2 regions of the Ligilactobacillus sp. JN-6 (Y).1 genome follow, and region 1 is predicted to be linked to the other one. Evidence: predicted binding sites of a transcription regulator. Region 1 holds the regulator's gene; the other holds the start of a gene.

Evidence for each region. Region 1 encodes NrdR, which represses ribonucleotide reductase genes. Its sites were predicted from a motif close to ACACNATATATNGTGT; they were not measured.
Region 2: a site for NrdR is predicted at 3,747-3,762, ahead of nrdH (glutaredoxin-like protein NrdH). Genes of this name have one in related genera too.

Annotation. Positions count from the first base shown of each region.
Region 1 covers NZ_CM176599.1:1,915,137-1,923,807, reverse strand. Annotated here, with positions in the region: gene dnaI (primosomal protein DnaI) at 158-1,078, opposite strand; gene AC3XNE_RS08975 (replication initiation and membrane attachment family protein) at 1,104-2,483, opposite strand; gene nrdR (transcriptional regulator NrdR) at 2,503-3,003, opposite strand; gene mutM (DNA-formamidopyrimidine glycosylase) at 3,192-4,025, opposite strand; gene polA (DNA polymerase I) at 4,198-6,864, opposite strand; gene AC3XNE_RS08955 (Bax inhibitor-1/YccA family protein) at 7,040-7,744, opposite strand; gene murC (UDP-N-acetylmuramate--L-alanine ligase) at 7,928-8,671, opposite strand, start outside.
Region 2 covers NZ_CM176599.1:1,744,048-1,752,718, reverse strand. Annotated here, with positions in the region: gene AC3XNE_RS08065 (YbaB/EbfC family nucleoid-associated protein) at 17-325, opposite strand; gene dnaX (DNA polymerase III subunit gamma/tau) at 346-2,154, opposite strand; RNA gene ffs (signal recognition particle sRNA small type) at 2,333-2,430, opposite strand; gene tadA (tRNA adenosine(34) deaminase TadA) at 2,466-2,948, opposite strand; partial or broken gene AC3XNE_RS08045 (class I SAM-dependent methyltransferase) at 2,950-3,553, opposite strand; gene nrdH (glutaredoxin-like protein NrdH) at 3,831-4,061, shown strand; gene nrdI (class Ib ribonucleoside-diphosphate reductase assembly flavoprotein NrdI) at 4,058-4,429, shown strand; gene nrdE (class 1b ribonucleoside-diphosphate reductase subunit alpha) at 4,419-6,590, shown strand; gene nrdF (class 1b ribonucleoside-diphosphate reductase subunit beta) at 6,697-7,659, shown strand; gene AC3XNE_RS08020 (GntR family transcriptional regulator) at 7,781-8,482, opposite strand; gene nagA (N-acetylglucosamine-6-phosphate deacetylase) at 8,529-8,671, opposite strand, start outside.

The sequences.
Region 1 (8,671 bases):
CTTTTCATTAAGCTTTTTATGAAAGTGGTAAACCGTTAATGTAAGAAGCTTTCAGTCACGGCTTCTTTCCCTGAAAATTGGGTTCATGTCTTTCACACAATTTAATTATATTAAAACACTAAAGCATTAAACTAACAAGAGATTTTCAGAAATTTTTTCATTTTCTGCGATTTCGACCAACGACATGATACTCATCGGCTAAAAACTGGATCCGTTCCATAATACGTTTGGCTTTCAAGGGTTCAGCTTCACCCCTGCTGTTGATCGTTAAATATTCATCTTCTAATTGTTTTAAAGAAAGGTTAGAACTAAAGAAAGTTGGTAGTTCTTCTTGCATCCGGTACTGTAAGATCACGCCTAAAACATCATCGCGAAACCAACTGCTCATCTGATCAGCCCCGATATCGTCCAACATTAAAATTGGCGCCTTCTTGACGGAATCGATCAAATCGCCGGTCGAATTACTACTGATCGAACTTTTCATTTTTACAGCAAAAGAAGGAAAATGAACAAGTGTCGTACTATAGCCATTTTCAGCAAGCCCGTTCGCTAACGCAGCTAACAAATATGTCTTACCAACACCAAAACTTCCCTCCAAGTACATCCCTTTATGAAATTCATGTGGTGCTTGAAGAAATTCTTGAAAGAAACGTAATGCAGCATCGAAAATCTCTTCTCTTCCCTCAGGGTAATAATCAGATAGTTCAGCGTCTCGGATCGATTTAGGCAAACTGATGACCTTGACCCGCTGCTTAATTTCTTTTTGCCTTTGCCTAGCTAAGAATTCTTTGGTAGGAGTATAGGTGACCTCGATATGATGATCACTTAATATCAAGGATGGATAATACCCAGGCATAAAAGTTTTTTCACCAGCCGCTAATTGATTTTTAAAGTTAACGAACTCGTACAATTTACTGGCACTTCTAATGATCTCATCTCTAGTAAGCTCACCTTGATGCTGCTTCAAAAAATCTACTACATCAGGATCTTTTTGTACTGCCGTGATCAATTTCTGATAACGAGGGCCCCATTTATTATCCTTCAACTGTTCTGCTAGTATCTGACTAAGACTTTCCATACTCTCACCTCATTTCTATTAAACTTCATTTATTATCATTTTTGATCTCTTCCAAACGTCGTTTGATCTCCGCTTGAAGATCAGCTTTTTTGTCGGTTTGGTCTTTTGTACTCTCAGGTTGCTTGTAGCCATTTTGGGCCCACTCAGGCAACTGTTCTTTTTGAACGACCGGACGACTGCGGCGATAGTTCCCTTTATTTTGATGCTTCTTCGCACCCTCTTGTACGACTTTACGCGCTTCAGCCATGGCTTGTTGCGCTGTCTTCACACCATTCTTGGACCAAGTAGCCGCAGTCGTCTCAAAGTACCCTTGATGCATGCTGGCATTTCCTCGATCACTTAAAATATAATGGATCAACACGTTGATCACCTCATTAGGTAATATCCGCTGTTGAACTACATTCGAAACCATATACTTTTCGGAACTTGTTAACAATGCGCCAGTCTCATTTTTGATAGTTTTTAAAAACTCCATCGGAGCCATAGATTTGCAAAATTCTATCAATTCTGAGTCTGCAGACTCAGAATTACCACTACTAGTATTCTCCTCAACGGTTAAATCGTCAGTTTTAGCAGCATTTGTTTTTTTCAATTGGTTATCAAACGAATTATGCGCCAGCATTTTAAAATAACCAACATTCAACTTATTGCTGTTAATATCGATCGCTTCTTCCAACAAACGAACTAGTTGCATCTCATCTAGACCATACAAAAGATGGATCGTCTGAATTGCGTCCATGTTTTTAAAGGCCTCTTCTTGAGGGACGAAAGATCTTTCCAACAACTGTTTAAAAAATTTGAGATCCAAGCCCGTTTCATTTTGATCGATCAATTGCTGGTGTTGCTTTTCAAGAGGCTGCACTTTTTTAGAGGCTGCTTTTTCCATCAAAGTGCTCTGACGGACAGGGAAAACGTCCAAGAATGACTTAGTGACTTCCTGACCGCCCTCTACGTTAAATTCAGGTGGACAGTACTTCTCTTGCAGCTTCCGATATGCCCCTTGTCCAACGGTCTCCAATAACAACGTACTAAGCAGGTCGTCGTTGAAAAAGTTAGCGCCTACCAACGGACGCAAAATGAAATACAGAGATAGTTTACCTAAGCGATCATTTTTTTCAAAGGTCCTTAACAAACCTAGGGCCTCTAATTTCTCACGCGCCTCCAAAAAATCTCTCATTCCAAAAGACAATCCTACCAATAGCTCTTTATTCATCGATCTTTTGACCAGGTCGGGACGGACCTTACCATAACGGCTAAAAAGTAAATAAGTTCCGTATGCATTAGATCCCATGATCGGCACATATAAGTCAAGAAGAACATTAAGGTCTTCATCACTCGGACAACTTCTTTGTACCACGACAAAACCATCTTTTGGGGAAATATTTTTCAAATTTTCGGTAGCCATATCTTTCCCTCTTACTTAATTATTGATCTGTATGATCCTTATCCTCTGGGCCATGTTCGTCTTCTTGACCACGACCCATCAATTCATTCAATTCATTGACAAAAGCACCCATATCCTTAAATTCACGGTAAACGCTAGCGAATCGGATATATGCAATATCGTCAACATCAACTAATTCATCCATAACATACTTGCCGATCAACTGAGTGGAGACTTCTGTTCCCCCTAAAGCACGAACTTTATTCTCTACATCATCGACGATGCTCGTGATTTTGTCCATCCCGACGGGTCTTTTCTCAGCAGCTCTCATGATACCTCTTAAGATCTTATCACGGTCAAACTCTTCTCTGTTTCCATTTTTTTTAATCACCAAAAGAGGAGTAACTTCGATTCGTTCAAAAGTGGTAAAACGGTAGCCGCAATTTTCACATTCCCGTCGCCGTCTGATGGCATGACCATTATCTGCAGGTCGACTGTCAACGACACGTGAACTGTTATGATGACAATGTGGACACATCATAATTTCCACCTCAATTAAATTCAAATTATTCGTTTCTAGACTGCCTTGTTTAGCTTATCACTCAAAACGATTTTATCATAAAAGATACAGCAAACAAACTTTTCCTATCGCAACACTGCTAATTAAGAAGGTCCTTTTTGCTCTCACTGAAGGACTAAACTGCTAGTAAATATTACAAGAAGTTACATCTACTCAGGAGCTAACTTTTGACAATGCGGACAATAATGAGTGCCCCGTTGACCAACGACGATCTTCTCGATAGGGGTTTGACACCTAGAACAAGGTTCATCCTTCTTGCCGTAAACATGCAATTGATCCTGAAAAGAGCCGATCTCGGCATCTGCACCAGCAAAAGTAAAAACTGTCGTGCCACGAGCTTTGATCGCACGCTCCAACTCTAGCATAATATTATCATGCAACTGTTGTGCCTGTTCAAATGTGATTTGAAAACATTTAGTCTCAGGATGGATCTTGGTCATCCATAGAACTTCATCAACATAAATATTTCCTAAACCAGCTACAATAGTTTGATCTAGCAAAGCTGTTTTGATACTTTTCTTCTTTTTTTGTAGTTTGCCATAAAAATCATCAACTAAAAATGTATCTGGGCGTGGTTCCGGTCCTAATTTTTTCAAAGAACTTAACTCATCTTCTGTACCAGTCTTAACTAATTGCATACGACCAAATTTGCGCACATCGTTATACCTTAGCTGTGTACCATCATCGAGTTCAAACACAATGTGCGTATGCTTATCAAGTGGGACGTCACTTTTTTTAACCGCGTATTTGCCTTCCATTCTTAAATGAGAAACCATAGTCAAGTCCCCAGAAAAACGAAAAAGTAAGTACTTGCCCCTTCGATCTATTTTTTTAAACCTTTGCCCAGTCAACTTTTCAATAAATTCTTGTGGATCTCCTAGAATGATCTTTGGGTAGATCAACTCGATCCCAGTGATCTTTTTATCCGTGACCAACGCGCTTAAACCGCGCCTTACTGTTTCAACTTCTGGTAATTCAGGCATTTTTCCACCAACTACTCTCTTTTATTTATCTCAGGAAAAATAAATATTCCTTATTGATATACTACCATTTTAAAAGCCGTGAGACCGGACAAAAAGTTTCGTTCGGGCTCACGGTCAACTCAACTTACCAGCCAACAAAAATCTTTTGTCTGTCGGTAAATCACGTACTTTTCTATTTTGCATTAAACCAAGTTTTGCCATGAGCACATTCTACTTTAAGCGGAACGTTTAGATCAACAGCTGAATCCATCACACCTTTGACCGCTTTTTCAAAGTCAGCCACCTCTTCGTCAGGAACTTCAAATATCAATTCATCATGAACTTGTAGCAGCATCTTAGTTTTCATCTTTTTTTCAGCTAATTGTTTATCCATGTTGATCATGGCAACTTTGATAATATCAGCGGCACTTCCTTGGATCGGACTATTCATCGCCGTTCGTTCCGCAAACGAACGAACATTATAATTTTTATTGTTGATATCGGGCAAATAACGACGGCGATGGAAGATCGTTTGAACGTAGCCTTGTTCACGTGCATTTTTCACGATGTCATCCATATACTTTTTAACACCGGGGAACTTCTCAAAATAAGTGTCGATGAATTTCTTAGCTTGTTTGCGTGTGATACCGATATTTTGTGACAAACCATAATCACTGATCCCATACACTATTCCAAAATTAACGGCCTTGGCTTGGCGTCTGATGTTAGGCGTGACTTCATCTTCACTGTCAAGTCCAAAGATCTGCATTGCGGTGTTGGCGTGAATATCACGGTCAGCTTTAAAAGCCTCTTGCATATGCTCATCATCAGCAATATGAGCTAAGACACGTAACTCTATCTGTGAATAATCAGCCGAGAAAATTTGCCAACCAGGACGACTCGGAACAAAAGCCTGTCTGATTTTGCGTCCTTCTTCTAACCGAACTGGGATATTTTGCAAGTTAGGATCAACAGACGATAGACGTCCTGTCGCAGTCAAAGTCTGAGTATAACGCGTATGAACCTTTTGGTCTTCTTTGAAAACTACCTTCAGTAATCCTTCAATATATGTCGATTGCAATTTAGAAATTTGACGGTAGGTCAAGATATTATCGACGATCGGTGACATTCCACGCAGCTTTTCTAAGACACTTACAGCTGTAGAATAGCCCGTTTTGGTTTTCTTAATAACCGGCAATTCCAATTTTTCAAACAAGATATGTCCTAATTGCTTAGGTGAATTAATATTAAATTCTTCACCTGCTTCATTATAGATCTCTTGCTTCAGCTCAGACAAACGTTCAATAAATTCGCTTTTCATCTGTTCTAAACGTTTGGTGTCCACTGTGATCCCAGCGATCTCCATTTTTGCTAAAACTTTTGCTAATGGCAACTCTATTTCATCGTATAGGTCTTGTTGCTTATTATCCTTCAATTCTGAGAATAATTTTTCTTTTAAAGTAGCAATTGCAGAAACTTTATGACTTAAATGGGCAAACAACTCTTCGTCATCACTAGGGATCTTGCGTTTAGCGCCTTTGCCATAAAATTGCTCATCAGTTTTTACTTGATCAAAACCATGAAGATCAGCCAGCTCACCCAGATCATCACTATTTTCGGTATTGTTTAACAAGTAAGAAACCAACAAGAGATCAAAATCTACGTTAGTCATTGTTAACCCTAGACGATTCAGGCCAACAAAAGTTCTTTTACTGTCAAAAACATCCAGTTTATTCGCCGGATCAGTTAATAAATGTTTAAGTGGTGTCTGTTTCAATAATTCGACATTTCTAGCACCAAAATATTGACCATCGACTTTAAGAACAAAACCCACGAATGGTGCGTTATGGTAATTTTTACCATCCATTTCCAAATAAAAAGTCAGCGACCCCTTAGCCTTTGCTGGGACCTTATCCAAACTTTCTTCGTTTAATAATGTCACAGTTATTTTGTCAAACGCCTTTTGTTCATCAGGATCTTCACCGGACATTTCTTTTAAAAAGCTCTTAAAATCTAACTCTTCATATAGTGAATGTAAGTCTGATCCGTCTACTTCTTGCCGCTTGGTATCAGTCAACTTGATCGTTAACGGAGCATCTGTTTTGATGGTTGCTAGCTCTTTACAAAGCAATGCAGTGTCTTTATCTTCTATCAGATGTTCTTTCATCTTAGACTGTTTCATTTCAATAATATGTGAATAAACACCTTCGACACTGTCATATTGTTTTAATAACTTAATAGCAGTTTTTTCGCCAACTTTAGTGACACCCGGGTAATTATCGGAATTATCCCCAGCTAAACCTTTCATATCGATGATTTGCTTCGGCTCCAAACCGTATTTTTCTTTAACATGCGCAGGGGTATACTCTTCAACTTCACTAAACCCCTTCTGTGTGACCGCCACAGTTGTCTCATTGGTCGTCAGCTGTGTTAGATCGCGATCGCCAGTAACTACAACGACGCGATACCCTTGATCTTCTCCTTGACGAGATAGTGTCCCAATAATATCGTCGGCTTCATAATCAGTGAGTTCATAATCTTTGATCCCATACGCCGTCAGCATTTTCCTCAAATATGGCAACTGCTCACTCAGTTCTCCTGGCGTTCTGGCACGTCCAGCTTTGTAATCAGAATACTTTTTGGTACGAAACGTTGTTTTACCTGCGTCGAATGCCACCAAAACGTTAGTAGGAGAATACTTTTTCAAAATATTATCAAGGATCTTTTTAAAAACATAAATAGCATTCGTGTGTAGGCCCGCGTGATTTGTAAAACTGCCTACATTTTGTAACGCAAAGAAAGCACGGAATGCTACGCTATTACCATCAACTAATAAAAGTGTATTTTTTTGTTCGGCCATTATTTTCTCCTCTAAATTATTTTACTATGACTATTCTACCAAAAAATCTTCTTTTTTTCGAAAGTGACTATCTTCAATTTAGATGGGGCATCTTTAATTCCAAATCTCGACCCAAAAGCAATAAAAAAGATACCTGCAAGAGTGCTAGGTATCTCTGAAATTATAATTTTAATGCTCAATCCCGACTACTGCCACCTGAAAAGATAGTCAATAGTTGGATAAAGATATTGATAAAGTCAAGATATAATTGTAAGGCCCCTGACACAGCCAAGGAAGTTGTATTCACTTGATCACCGAACTGGAGGTACATATTCTTGAAGTTCTGTGAATCCCAGGCAGTTAAGATCGTAAAAATAACAACTCCAACAAATGAAAAGATATAACTAATCATTGGGCTTTGTAGGAAAATGTTAACAAAAGTAACTACTATTAAAGCGATCAAAGCTGCCAATGCCTGTCTTCCAAGGCCAGACAAATCTTTCTTGGTCGTTGCCCCAAAAATAGCTAAGACAACAAACTCAGTTGCTGCAGAAACAAAGGCCATTGTGACATGCGAAATGTCGTAAACCATCAAAAGAGTACTTAAAAACAGCCCTTCGATCCCTGCAAAAGCAAACAACATGATCACACTAGAAAGCGAAGAACGTCCCGGCTTGAACGATACACCAAATACCATGACCAACTGAACCGCGAACAGTGCGAAAAATGCAAACCGATGTGTTCCAAAGAAATTTAGAACTTCTGTCTGATAAGTAGTCGCACATAGATATGCGATCAATGCAGAAAAAGCAACAGCCCCAGCCATAAAACCATACATTTTAGTAAAGAAACGATTTAGGCCACCTTGTCCAGCAGCATACGTTTGATTCGAATTATTCATCTGATCGTCCTCTCTTATTTATTTCAACAATTGAAATCGTTTAATCAATTCAGTGAAAATATTATACCATACCAATAAATCACAAGCAATTTTGTTGCTAGTAAAAAGGTTGCCTCAGTAAGCAACCTTAAGTATTAATAGTTCTTTAAGCAAAGTTTTGCAGAAAAGCGACGCAAGACACAATTAATTCTTACGCAACTTGACCTCACTTAACAATTGCTCATACGCAATTTCATATTTCTGGATATCACCAGCACCCATGAAGACAACCACGCCATCATGGTAGTCCAAAAGCGGTGACACATTTTCAACGCTTAATATTTCTCCACCCTTAGTGATCTTTTCACCTAGGTCAGCAGCTGAAACATCCCCGCTAGTTTCACGGATCGAACTAAAAATTTCTGTTAAATAAACCTTATCTGCCAAATTCAAAGTTTCCGCAAACTCGTCCATCAATGCGATCGTCCTACTGAAAGTATGCGGCTGGAAAACAGCAATGATCTCTTTGTTTGGATATTGTTGCCGCGCAGCATCGATCGTAGCCTTGATCTCATGCGGATGATGAGCATAATCGTCAATAATGATCATATCTTCCACCTTTTTTTCAGTGAAACGACGTTTGACACCCGCAAAAGTTAACAAATGCTCTTGGACTTCTTGCTGATCGATAGACTCAATGTATGAAACTGCGATCACAGCTAAACTGTTTAAAATATTATGTTCCCCAAACATGTGGATCTCATATGTTCCTAAAGAGTCACCTCTAAAATAAACATCAAAGGTAGATCCACTAGTTGAACGTTTAATGTTTTTAGCCTGAAAATCATTACCATCTTCGATCCCATAGTAATAAATTGGCAGCTCAGATCTCAGAGCACGAAGATTATCGTCTCCACCCCAAGCAAAGATCGCTTTGTTTGTCTGATC
Region 2 (8,671 bases), 170 kb from region 1:
CTCCTCTTGCTTCTAATTACATCCTAGGCATTCCTTGGGAATATTTACCTAAGGTCGATTGTGTTTTCTTGTCGATTTGGTCCATCGCATCATTTACAGCCATAATGATCAGATCTTGTAACATATCAGGGTCATCAGGATCGATCAATTCTTCTTTAATCGTAACATCTTGCATCTTCTTATCACCCGTAAATTTAACGACCACTTCATCGTTTGCAGCTTTACCTGTAAATTCTGTCTGATTAAGCTCCTCTTGATCTTTTTGCATTTGTTTTTGCATCTTCTGAACTTTTTTCATCATACCCTGCATATTTCCTGGCATCATAACAATTTTCTCCTTTTACTTTAATCATTTTTAATATCTACTACTTCATTTCCAAATAATTTAAGTGCTTTATCGACTACTGGATCTTCTTGAGTCGCTTGTTTTGGTTCCGTCGTTTTTTCTTGCGTAAGCTGTTCTTCCTGAGCTGTTGTACTATTCTCTCGCTTTTTTTGTCCACTTAAATAATCACTTCGGACCTGCGGCCACTGCTCTTGCGGCATAAAAATCAATCGAGGAACATGTTCGATCAAACGATCCAACCCATTTTCCAGGGTGTCTATCAATTGCTGATCGTCACGCGCCCGTTGACACAAAAAATCAAATTGAAAAGTAACTATCACTCCATCAGGACTTGCAGCAACTGGCGAACTCACATGCATAACAGCCCTTTGAGCGACTGTCAGCATATTCATTAGATCATCCCAGACTTCTTGCAATTCATTAAGATTTGCTCGGGTAGCTTCATCCAAAACGCTATAAATCTGTTGGAGATCAACTTTGGTAGTTGAGGAAGTTCTTCTTGGTTGGGCTTGGTGATTTGTAGTGGTTGCTCTTACAGGAGTTTCATTTGCCCCAGCAGTTGACTGTTCTGTTTGCTGCGCTTGAAGCAACTGGTCGACTTGTTGCTGTAATTGTTTGACCTGCCGCGTTAAATTCTCGACTTTTACAGTGTCTTTAGGATCCAAGTTCTGTTCTGTTACCTGCGGTTGCTTTACGCTTTGTGCGCTAGAAAGAGACGTTGTTGGTCGTCTAGTTGCTAGTTTAACAGTTAAAACCTCCAAATAGATGGAAGCATGCGATGTAAACCGCATATTTTCTTGTTGCTCATTTAAAAGATCGATCATCTGATAGATCTCTTCTGGTTTGATCTCCTGTGCAAAATTACGAAAATCATCATTTACGACTTCAAGTTCATTGTTTTCGATCGTCGCCGGATCTTGCTGATATAACAACAGATCACGGCAAAAACTGATCAAATCTTCGATAAAACGGGCAGCATCTTTGCCGTCATTCAAAATCTGGTGTAAAGTTTCTAAGGCTTTTGAAGTATCTTGATACGTAACCTGTTTCAAATACTGTAACAATTCGTCATTTTGAACGCTGCCGGTAACCATCAACGCATTCTCTAAAGTCACTTCGTCGTTACCAAATGAGATCACTTGGTCAAGAATGCTTAAAGCATCGCGCATTCCACCTTCTGCAGCCTTGGCAATTACTTTTAATGCAGCCTGATCACACTTTAACTGCTTTTGTTCAACAATATATTGCATCCGCTGTAAAATAGTGGCTGGTTGGATCCGGCGAAAATCAAAGCGTTGCGTTCTTGAAATGATCGTCGCTGGAATTTTATGAGGCTCTGTCGTTGCCAAAATAAAAACTACATTTCCTGGTGGTTCTTCTAATGTTTTTAACAAGGCATTAAAAGCACCCGTTGAAAGCATGTGAACTTCGTCAATAATATATATTTTATAATCACATTCAGTTGGCGCATATTTTACTTTGTCCCGAATATCGCGGATCTCTTCAACACCGTTGTTTGAAGCAGCATCGATCTCTATCACATCATTTTGTCTTCCAGCCGTGATCGAAGTGCATGTATCACATTCATTACAAGGTTCGCCATCTTTTTGAAAATGACAATTAATTGCTTTCGAAAAAATCTTAGCAGCAGAGGTTTTTCCCGTTCCTCGGGGACCAGTAAATAAATACGCATGAGACGTTTGCTTGGTCTTTAAAGCATTTTTAAGAGTTTTCGTAACTAATTCCTGTCCCACAAGGTCATCAAATTTTTGTGGACGCCAAGCACGATACAAAGCTTGGTAACTCATCTCCGTCTCCTCCTTAATAATTGCAGTTATCCATTCTCGTCTAACACATATGCAAAGTACTTTTAAACCACGGCCTCTTCATAGATCGAAATAGTTTAGTAAACATTTATCATTATTAACCTGCATTCACATTATCTTTACAAAAAATCCCCGATCTCGAAAAAGACCGGGGTTTAATATCATAAAAACTTAAGGCACATGCCGAACCAAACTTAGTGCTGCTTCCTTCCGGACCTGACACGCTTCATAAGGACAACATTGCCTCAAGGCCTTGCGGCACCTACTATATTACATGAATCTACCCTAAAATGCTAGTCTTTTTCTTGTTTTTCTCTGATTTTTGAAAAAAATTCATTTAATATTTGTTTACATTCAGTTTTGCATAGCCCCTTATCTACTTTGACCTGGTGATTAAAACGCGGCTCAGTTAGCAAATTCATCAATGTTCCTGCACAGCCCGCTTTAAGATCGGCACAGCCATAATACACTGCTTTTATCCTAGAATTAACTATCGCTCCCGCACACATTGGACATGGTTCTAGTGTGACAAATAAAGTCGCATCTTGTAAACGCCATTCATGTTTAAGTTGGCTGGCTTGACTGAGAGCAAAGATCTCTGCGTGCGCTGTAGGATCATGGCTTGATTCACGTAAATTATGACCACGACCAATGACTTTTCCAGCTTCTACCACTACACATCCTATTGGCACTTCATGCAAGCTAGCAGCTTCTTTTGCTTCTGCTAAAGCCTGGCCCATAAAAAAAATCAGTTGCTGTTGCGAATATTCTGTCATACTAATTTTTCACACTTCTTAAAATAAAATAGCCCTTGCGTTTTAAAACTACTTCACAATTACCAAAGACTTCTTCCATCTTGGTCTGGGCAGATGGTGCCCCTTGCTTTTTTGAATGACTGCAAACAAGACTCCAGCAGTCATCAAGTGCTGTTTTGCTTCGCTCAGGATAGAATGGACCACCATTTTACCTGCACGGATCGGCGGATTGGTGATCACAGCTGCATACTGAGTCTCTGTAACGTTAGAATAAACATCTGAACTGAAAACATGAACATTATCGATTTGATTCAAAGAAGCATTTTTCTTGCTAGCTCGAGTGCCCTTTCATTGATATCTGCCATATCTATCTGCCTTTCAGGATAACGATACGCAAGAGCCAAACCGAGCGGCCCATAACCACAGCCAACGTCTATTATTTTCCCTGCGGGGATCTCAGTATTTTCGATCGCGTCTAACAAAGTTCTTGAACCAAAATCAACGGTATTCTTAGAAAAAACACCACTGTCAGTATCAAAAAGAAATTCATGTCCATATAGTGAAAAGTTCCATGATTTTTGCGCATGTTTAGCACTGGGGTTCTTTGTATAATAGTGATCTGACAAATTTTCTCCTCTTTCTCTCGCTTGAAATTCATTAAATTTTACTGTTCTTTGGAAACCTACCTCTTAATCTTAAATGAAGTTTACAAGACTATCAATCAATTTATATGACTGTCGAAAAATTTTTCTAAACTAAATTTTTAAAATTATTTAATACTGCCATAACACCATATATCGGTCGATTTTGCAAAACTTTATACTATATCTGGTGTTTTTTGCTTGAATTCGCCAAATATTGTTGTATACTTAATCAAGTAGATCAATCTAGGAGGACAATAAGATGAGCTTAGAACTTTATACTAAAAACAACTGCATTCAGTGCAAAATGACAAAAAAATTCCTAAATGAGCATAATATTAATTTCGCAGAAAAAAACATTACCGAAACTCCAGAATACATTGACTATTTAAAAAGCAAGGGATTTCGTAGTGTTCCGGTTTTAGAAGATAACGACCAACCGATCATCAATGGTTTTAGACCAGACTTGTTGAAAAAGTTGATCGCGCAATGAAAATAGTTTATTTTAGCGTAACTGGACAAACAAAAAGATTTGTCAAGAAGCTTTCATTAAACGACACATACGAGATCGATCCGATCGATCCTGAAATTGAAGTTGGTGAACCCTTTGTCTTAGTCGTACCCACATACGAGAAAGACATTACTGAGCCGGTCACCGACTTTTTATATTACGGTAGTAATCAAGAACAACTGAAAGGTGTCGCTGGGACCGGTAACCGTAATTTTGCTGAATTATTTGTCTTTACGGCAAAAGACATCTCTACTGAGTTCCAAGTCCCACTACTATGTAGCTTCGAGTTTAACGGCACGACAAAAGATGTTGCGAATTTTGAGAAAGCGGTGAAAGAAATTGAGTCTTAAACAATTAGATGGCAATAATGTTAGTTATTATGAACTAAATAATGAGGTGAATATTCCTTTAGATGGTAAGATCCAGCTAGATAAAGATAAGGAAGCCTTAACTGCATTTTTAGAAGAAAACGTAACTCCTAACATGGTAAAATTCAATTCATTACAGGAGAAATTTAAGTATTTGGTAGATAATGACTACTTGGAAGAGAAATTCCTATCCAAATACACAATGTCTTTCATAGAAAAATTATATCGTCAACTACAAGACACAAATTTCCAATTTAAAACATTTATGGCTGCTTACAAATTTTATGCCCAATACGCTTTAAGAACTAATGATAATGATTCATATTTGGAAAGTTACATAGACCGTGTAGCTATTAATGCGTTGTACTTTGCCGACGGAGATGAAGAGCTCGCACTTGATCTAGCAGATGAAATGATCCATCAACGTTATCAGCCAGCTACTCCTAGTTTTTTGAATGCGGGACGCAAGCGTCGTGGAGAGCTGGTCTCTTGTTTCTTACTGCAGTTTACCGATGATATGAACTCCATCGGTCGTGGCATCAACTCAGCTTTACAATTATCACGGATCGGTGGCGGTGTTGGGATCACGCTCAGCAACCTCCGTGGTGCTGGTGCCCCGATCAAGGGGATCGAAGGAGCAGCCTCCGGTGTTGTCCCTGTCATGAAATTACTAGAAGATAGCTTTTCTTATTCAAACCAACTTGGACAACGCCAAGGCGCTGGTGTCGTATACTTGAATGTTTTTCACCCGGACATTGTTTCTTTTCTTTCAGCTAAAAAAGAAAATGCAGATGAAAAAATTAGGGTCAAAACACTTTCATTAGGTGTGATCGTACCCGATAAGTTTTATGAATTGAGCAAAAATAATGAAGACATGTATCTTTTTGACCCTTGGGGCGTTGAACGTGCTTATCACGAGCCATTTTCTTACGTAGACATTACCAAAGAGTACGACAATATGGTTGCCAATACTGATATCCCGAAGAAAAAGATCAAAGCTCGTGAACTCGAAGAAGAAATCTCCAAATTGCAACAAGAATCCGGTTATCCATACATTATTAACATTGATACTGCTAATAAAGCTAATCCGATCGATGGCAAGATCATCATGAGTAACCTTTGTTCAGAGATCATGCAAGTGCAAAAACCGTCAGACATCAATAACAGACAAGAGTATGATCAACTAGGAAACGACATTAGCTGTAATCTGGGCTCAACAAATATTGCTAATCTGATGGAGTCACCAGACTTTGGTAGATCAGTCGAAGCAATGACTCGTGCACTAACATTTGTAACGGACCATTCAGCGATAGACGTTGTTCCATCGATCCAGCATGGCAATGAACAAGCTCACACTATCGGTCTAGGCGCTATGGGATTACACGGCTATCTTGCAAAAAATCATATTGAATATGGATCTAAGGAAGCCATTGATTTTACAAGTGTTTACTTCATGTTATTAAATTACTGGACATTGACTGCTTCAAACGAGATAGCTAAAGAACGGCAAGAAACCTTCGTCGGCTTCTCTAAAAGTAAATACGCAGACGGTTCGTATTTTGATCAATATTTAGAAAAAGATTTTGGCCCAGAAACAAAGAAGGTCCAAGAACTTTTCCAAGATATTTTTGTTCCTGGCCCTGCAGATTGGAAAAAACTCAAAGAAGCAGTCCAAAAAGATGGTCTCTATCATCAAAACAGAATGGCCGTGGCGCCAACAGGTTCGATCTCCTATGTTAATGATACGACTGCTTCATTGCAGCCGGTCATTAACCGGATCGAAGAACGGCAAGAAAAAAAGATCGGTAAGATCTACTACCCTGCCCCATATCTTTCTAACGACACGATCAAGTACTATACATCTGCTTACGATATGGACATGCGCAAAGTAATAGACACTTACGCGGCAGCACAAACTCATGTGGATCAAAGTTTAAGTATGACTCTTTTTGTTCGTTCAACTTTACCAAAAGGAATGTACGAATGGAAAGACGCTGAATCAGAAAAATTAACTACACGTGACCTTTCTATTTTAAGGAACTATGCTCATGCTAAAGGCATCAAGTCTATTTATTACATTCGGACTTTTACAGATGACAACGGCGTTGTTGGGGCAAATGAATGTGAAAGTTGCTCAATTTAACTTACCTTTAGCAGTCAGTAACTAGTAACTGATAGAAAAGAGGATACTAAAGCAAAAATATTTTAATTTTTGCTTTGGTGCCCCTTCATTTTAAGGAGTAATCACAATGGATAATAAAAATTACACAGCCATCAATTGGAATGTGCTGGAGGATCAAATCGACAAAGCAACTTGGGAAAAACTGACCGAACAATTTTGGCTAGATACCCGGATCCCCTTGTCAAATGACTTGAGCGATTGGCGTTCACTATCAGAAAATGACAAAGATGTTGTTGACAAAGTTTTTGGTGGCTTGACTTTACTTGATACTTTACAATCTCAAGACGGGATGGCTTCTTTAAAGAAAGATATCCGTACTCAACAAGAAGAAGCGGTATTGAATAATATTGAATTCATGGAATCAGTACACGCAAAAAGCTATTCTTCGATTTTTTCGACCTTAAACACACCTAAGGAGATCGACGATATTTTTGAATGGACAAATAATAATGAATTTTTGCAATACAAAGCGCAAAAAATAAACGATATTTATCAGAACAGCGCTCCCTTGCAAAAAAAGGTGGCTTCTGTCTTTCTAGAAACCTTTTTGTTTTATTCAGGTTTTTACACTCCTTTGTACTGGCTGGGTCATAATAAGCTGCCTAATGTTGGTGAGATCATTAAGTTGATCTTACGAGACGAATCAGTGCACGGTACTTATATCGGTTATAAATTTCAACTTGGTTTTAACGAGCTGACAGATGAAGAACAAGAGAACATGACCGGCTGGATGTACGATCTGCTCTATGATTTATATGAAAACGAAGAAAAATACACCCATCTTTTATATGATAAAGTTAGCTGGACAGAAGATGTCTTGACCTTCCTGCGTTATAATGCCAACAAGGCCTTGATGAATCTTGGAATGGACCCTCTTTTTCCAGATACAGCAGAAGACGTCAATCCTGTCGTTATGAATGGTATCTCTACTTCAACTTCTAATCATGACTTCTTTTCTCAAGTTGGCAATGGTTATTTGTTGGGAAATGTGGAAGCTATGAAAGATAGCGACTATGATTTTAAATTTTAACATTATTACTCACAAAAGCAGCCCGTTTTGTTAATAAACGGACTGCTTTTTGCTAGTTTAATTCAAAATAAAAGCCCAGCTAAGTTATTCAAATAAACTTAACTGAGCTAGCCAAACATGCTCACTTTGCTAAATAAAATTCAAAACGCTCACCGACATACTGCGTACGAACATATTCAAACGGCCGACCGTCCTTTAAACTAGTTGTTTGACGTAAACGTAAAATGGCTGCGCCTCTTTTAATTTCTAGGTAATCAGCGATACGTTCGGGCGCAAGCGTCGCCGAAACAGTCTGTTCAGCATGACCAATAGTTAGCCCGTTTTCCTCTAACGTCCTATACAGTGAAGCAGAAATTTGAGACCGATCATAATCCTTTACAAGATCATAAGGTAAAGTCGCCACTTCAAAACAAATCGGCAACTTATCAGCATACCTGATCCGTTCCATTCGTAATACTTTTTCTCCCTCTGATAGATCCAATCTCTCACTTTCAGAGATCGAAGGAGTAGTCACAAGGTACGAGATAGTCTTACTGGCCGCCTTTTTACCTTGAGATTCAATTATCTCTGTAAAACTAGTAACACCAGAAGACATTCTTTCTTGGACCTTTTGACGTGCCACAAACGTTCCGGAACCAACGTGACGCTCTAAGATCCCCTCATCGACTAGTGTTTGAACAGCTTGACGTAAAGTCATACGACTGACACCAAACTGAACTGCTAGCTCCCTTTCTGCAGGGATCCGATCCCCTATTTTCCACTTGCCAGATTGGATGGTCTGTTTAATTTTGTTATGAATCTGTATATATATTGGCGAACCCACTTGGCAACCCTACTCCCTATCGTATTTTATCTCTCAACGAAATTGTCTACTTTTTAAAAAGACGCCCAAAACTATAAGTCCTCTGTAAATGTAAGTCTTTATCAAAAACATTTAGGTCTGCATCTTTTCCGACCTGTAAACCGCCCTTAGAGTCCAAATGAAACTCTTTTGCTTGGTTAACAGAAGTCA